2 regions of the Evansella sp. AB-rgal1 genome follow, and region 1 is predicted to be linked to the other one. Evidence: predicted binding sites of a transcription regulator. Region 1 holds the regulator's gene; the other holds the start of a gene.
The links. Region 1 encodes LexA, which represses DNA repair genes until DNA is damaged. Its sites were predicted from a motif close to CGAACATATGTTCG; they were not measured.
Positions count from the first base shown of each region.

Region 1 (2,478 bases):
TGTTTGATTTTTGGACTGGAGCAGAAGATCTTCCAATCTATGGATTTTTAGTTCGAGCCACTATAATTTATACATATGTATTTTTGCTTGTGAAAATTTTAGGTCAACGATCTATGGGAACTATTAGCCCAATTGATTTTATCTTCGGTGTTGTTATTGGGGATGTTATCGGTGAACCATTGTCCAGTGGAGACCTCCCGTTGGCTGGTCCATTAGCTGCTGCATCAATGATCGGGTTCTTTCATTTAGCTTTATCGTATATTGCTCTAAAAACTCCGAGGTTTCGCAGAGTTATTGAAGATGAACCACTTATATTAATGAAAGATGGAAAAATTATGCATAAGGAGCTAACGAAAGCCAAAGTAACGATTGATTCGCTATTGATGGACTTACGTTTACAGAGTGCTAGTGATTTTAATGAAATCGATTATGCTGTTTTAGAGGCAAATGGACAAATTAGCGTAATTAAGAAAAGCGAATTTCAATCAATCACTCCAAATGATATGAACAAAAGTACAAACCCAAAAGGTTATCCAACAATTTTAATTGAAGACGGAAGAATCATTCATGCCAATGTTAAGAAGGTTGGATCACTCCAATGGCTTTCTAATCAGATGAAAAAATTAGGGATTACCGACCATAAAGATGTATTTTTACTTTCCATGGATGAGGGTGGACAATTTTATTATAGTATGAAGGAAAGGTATTAATCGGAGCCGTGTGGGAAATCAAAAGAAAAAGGCTCTTACAAACAGAGAATAACAATTCGCGGTTTGTAAGAGTCTTTATTTAAAGGCTTAAAGATAAGATAAATACATATTAATGAATAGACCGGAATACACCAACTACTTTACCGAGTATAGAAACGTTTTGCAAAATGATAGGTTCTAACGAGGAGTTTTCCGGCTGAAGACGGAAGTGATCTTTTTCTTTAAAGAAACGTTTAACCGTTGCTTCATCTTCTTCTGTCATTGCGACAACAATTTCTCCATTATTGGCACTTTGCTGTTGACGAACTACAACATAATCACCATCGAAAATACCCGCCTCTATCATAGAATCTCCTTGGATTTCAAGAATAAACGAATTTTCATCTTGTACAAAATTTGCAGGTAAAGGTATATACTCTTCCACATTTTCTATGGCTGTAATAGGAGAACCAGCGGTAACTTTCCCGATAATGGGAACATAGATTGATGGAGTTTCCGAGATGTTGGAAGATGGTACTCCCCTTACTTCAATGGCTCTTGGTTTCGTAGGATCGCGACGAATGAGTCCTTTTTTTTCTAGCCTAGAAAGATGACCGTGAACTGTGGAACTAGAGGCTAGGCCAACAGCTTCCCCAATTTCCCTAACAGAAGGAGGATATCCTTTGTCTTTCACTTCCCGTTTTATAAAATCTAAAATATCTTGTTGACGTTTCGATAAATTTGACATAATAGCACCTCGTTTACTAGATTACGAAACTTGAATATATGTATTTGATGCAAGACCAGAGATATATTTAGGAACATTATACCATGTGAGTGGCAGTGGTGCAAACATTCGTTCTACTTTCCTGTTGACACGAACGAGTGTTCTTGTTATACTATACTCGAACATACATTCTCATGAGGTGATGAAAAATGAAAATTATACGAAAATTTAAAAACCAAATAGATGCATCATTCGCAGTATTATTACTAGCAATCGGATTATTCACATGGACATACATAAATTCTAATCAAGTTCATGCAATAGATGACTATGTGACGGTAGAGTGGGTTGTTTCGGAAGGTGAGTCGTTATGGACTATTGCTTCAAAGAATCAACTGGGGGATCAAATGGTAATGGAAGAGATAATTACATGGATAAAAAATAAAAATGGGTTAAGTAGTGAAAGAATTTACCCTGGACAAACCATTTATGTTCCAATATTATTGGAATCCTTTGCTTCTGAACATGACTGATAAGTATGTTATATTTATGATGGGCATAAAACTTGATTCTCCTATGTCACTTATGTACGATAGAATGTATGTAATACATTGGAGGTAGTGTAATGTTAAGTAAAGAGAAGCTACAACGCATAAATGAGTTATCAGCAAAAGCGAAAAAAGAAGGTCTTTCATTGAAGGAACAGAAAGAGCAAAAAGAATTACGAGAGGCATATCTAAAAAATGTAAGGCAATCTTTTAAAAATCAATTAAAATCTGTAAAGATAGTAGATGAAGAGGGAAATGATGTAACACCGGAGAAGTTAAAAAAAGATAAAAACAATGATCCTTTCATACATTAAATCTATCGGCTACTAATTTTTTAGTAGTTGTTTTTTTATTGTGAAAGTATATTTTTTTACCTGTGGTGTTTTTTCTTAATATCTTTATCATTAAATCATTATGATAGTAAGCATGTTTTAAAAAAGAAAAGATGGATTTTGACAAATTTTAAAAGGAAGAAAAAGTATGTAAGTGATTTCATTGTTATCATACCTTCTTT
Region 1 is NZ_JBGUAU010000012.1:58,351-60,828, reverse strand. It holds gene ACERII_RS11845 (DUF421 domain-containing protein) at 1-710, shown strand, start outside; gene lexA (transcriptional repressor LexA) at 820-1,437, opposite strand; gene yneA (cell division suppressor protein YneA) at 1,626-1,949, shown strand; gene ACERII_RS11830 (DUF896 domain-containing protein) at 2,042-2,278, shown strand.

Region 2 (2,478 bases), on a different contig from region 1:
CAAAATGGACCTATGAGGATGTGAAAACAAAGTTGTGGTCGGTTACTCCATTGCAAAAAATGTGGGGGATAGGTTCAAGGGTGGAGAAACGTCTACATCGAATGGGGATTTTCTCTATAGGGCAGTTAGCCAATTATCCTTTACATAGTTTGGAGAAGACGTTTGGTGTCATGGGAAACCAGTTATATTATCATGCATGGGGAATTGATTTTTCAGAAGTTGGAGCTCCCATTTTAAGCGGGCAAATCAGTTATGGGAAAAGCCAAATTCTGTTCCAAGACTATGACGATGAAGTGAAGATAAAGCGAGTTATTTTAGAGATGTGTGAAGAGGTAGCGGCGAGAGCAAGAAAAGAAAAACGGGCAGGACAAACAATATGTCTCGGTATCGGTTATAGTAAGTCTGCAACTAATGGTGGTTTTTCTCGTCAACTTACTATTGAAGAACCAACAAACATTACAATAGAAATGTATGAAGCATGCTTACAACTTTTTGATCAACATTACGACGGAAACGTTGTACGACGAATTTCTGTAGCTCTCGCTAATATATATGGCGATGATTGCATGCAGCTTAATTTGTTTAATGAAACTCGTCCAAAGCAACGAGCGCTTGGATATGTAATGGATGCTATTCGAAGAAAACACGGAGCAAATGCTATATTACGAGCTGTTTCCTATGCAGAAGGTGGTACCGCAAGACACAGAAATACTCTAGTGGGTGGACATAAAAAATAAGGCTGTGTCAAAGGTCGTTTTTTCCTTTAACACAGCCTTTAAGGCAATGAAAAGCCTCCGTGTTATTTGATTTAATACTCATCTTCAGTATCTATATCTACAGTAATATTTGTAATATCGCTTAACTGGAGCGTCGTTCTTTCTGAATGATACATGTCTTCTATTGTTATAGTCCGTTGGAGTTGATTAATTCGTTGAATAAATCCAGTAAAACAATTCTCTATTCCATTTGATATTGTTGTAATGGAAAGACTAATCTCTTGATGGTACGCTTCGGATAATAGTCTACTCCACTCATCAAGAAGTTGACTGTCGATTGATGGCTTCCTCTTTTTTTGATGGTTTTCGGCTAATTTCTTTAATTGATGTACATGTTCTGGGAGCATCATGGATGTCCATTTTATTGCACCACGATCACGATTCACTCGTGTCACCTCACTTCAAAGTATAGGAACGTACGTTCTTATAATAACACGAATATACGATAAAAAACAAGGTGGTAATAATAGCTATGTTTTTTACGAAAATGTAAAATAATAGTCACAATTTCTTTACCCAATAGTGTCGGATACAGTGTAGTATTAGTGCTGTAATAAAAAGTGTGACAGAGAAATTCTCACACGGAATTAATGACAAAAAGGGGCGCTGGCCATGATTGTTAAAGACTTAGTGGAAACAAGGGAACTGATGATAGAAGAGATGAAAGAGAATGTAGTTGTTGTGTACGAACGATTTGACAATATTGATTGTCATTGTGAAGGAAACAACGTGGAGCAAGTAGAATGTGAGCCAGAAGAAGTTGTACAAATTTTAGTAGGTTGCTCTGAGGATTCCTTAACAAATTATAAAACCTTCGAAGTAGGGGAAAAATATTCATCTGTGGATGAAATTTTAGAAAATATTAGAAAAAATTATAGTGACTTATTAAAAAGCAGATAGAAGTAAAAGGGAGACTGTGGTATGGTCAAGGAACCAATACTATAGTCTTTTTTTTATGATAAGGAAGTATAAATTTCTATTCACTTAACGATCAGGAGGGATCGTCAAGTTGAAGGTAAATTTGTTCTTTTATATGAAAAGTATAATTAGGAAATGGTGTATTTCATGAAGTGATAAGCTATAATAAATAGAACAGTTTACATGTGCTAAAGGAGAGAGAGTTGTGATTAGAGTTTTATTTGTGTGTTTAGGAAATATTTGTCGTTCCCCAATGGCAGAAGCAATTTTTCGTGACAAGGTAAAGAAAGCAGGTTTAGAGACTGAAATTGAAGTTGATTCCGCTGGTACTGGAGATTGGCATATTGGTAATCCACCTCATGAAGGAACAATAGCGATTTTAGACCGAAACAATGTTAAACATACAGGAATTACAGCGAGACAAGTAAAGTCAAAAGATTTAACAGATTATGATTTTATTATTGGAATGGATGCCTCCAATATTGGAAATATAGATAAACTAAAAGTAAAAGGCACAACAGAAACAGGAGAGATATCACGCCTATTAGACTTCACTCCTGAAAAAGCTGTTGCAGATGTACCAGACCCATATTTCACTGGCAATTTTGATGAAGTATACGACTTAATAAACGACGCATGCGAAAAACTATTCGTACATATTCTTGAAAACAAAAAAGTTAAGTAAGGAATATGAATTTACACCTGGTTCGGTATACAAATAATATCATCATAAGACCAATTCACACAGAGTTGGTCTTTTTAGTTTTATTCTAAAGGCTCTTCA
Region 2 is NZ_JBGUAU010000002.1:72,895-75,372, forward strand. It holds gene ACERII_RS01865 (Y-family DNA polymerase) at 1-737, shown strand, start outside; gene ACERII_RS01870 (YolD-like family protein) at 809-1,162, opposite strand; gene ACERII_RS01875 (hypothetical protein) at 1,389-1,676, shown strand; gene ACERII_RS01880 (low molecular weight protein-tyrosine-phosphatase) at 1,900-2,379, shown strand.
Region 2: ACERII_RS01870 (YolD-like family protein) is a predicted target of LexA. The motif match lies at 1,188-1,201, and genes of this name have one in related genera.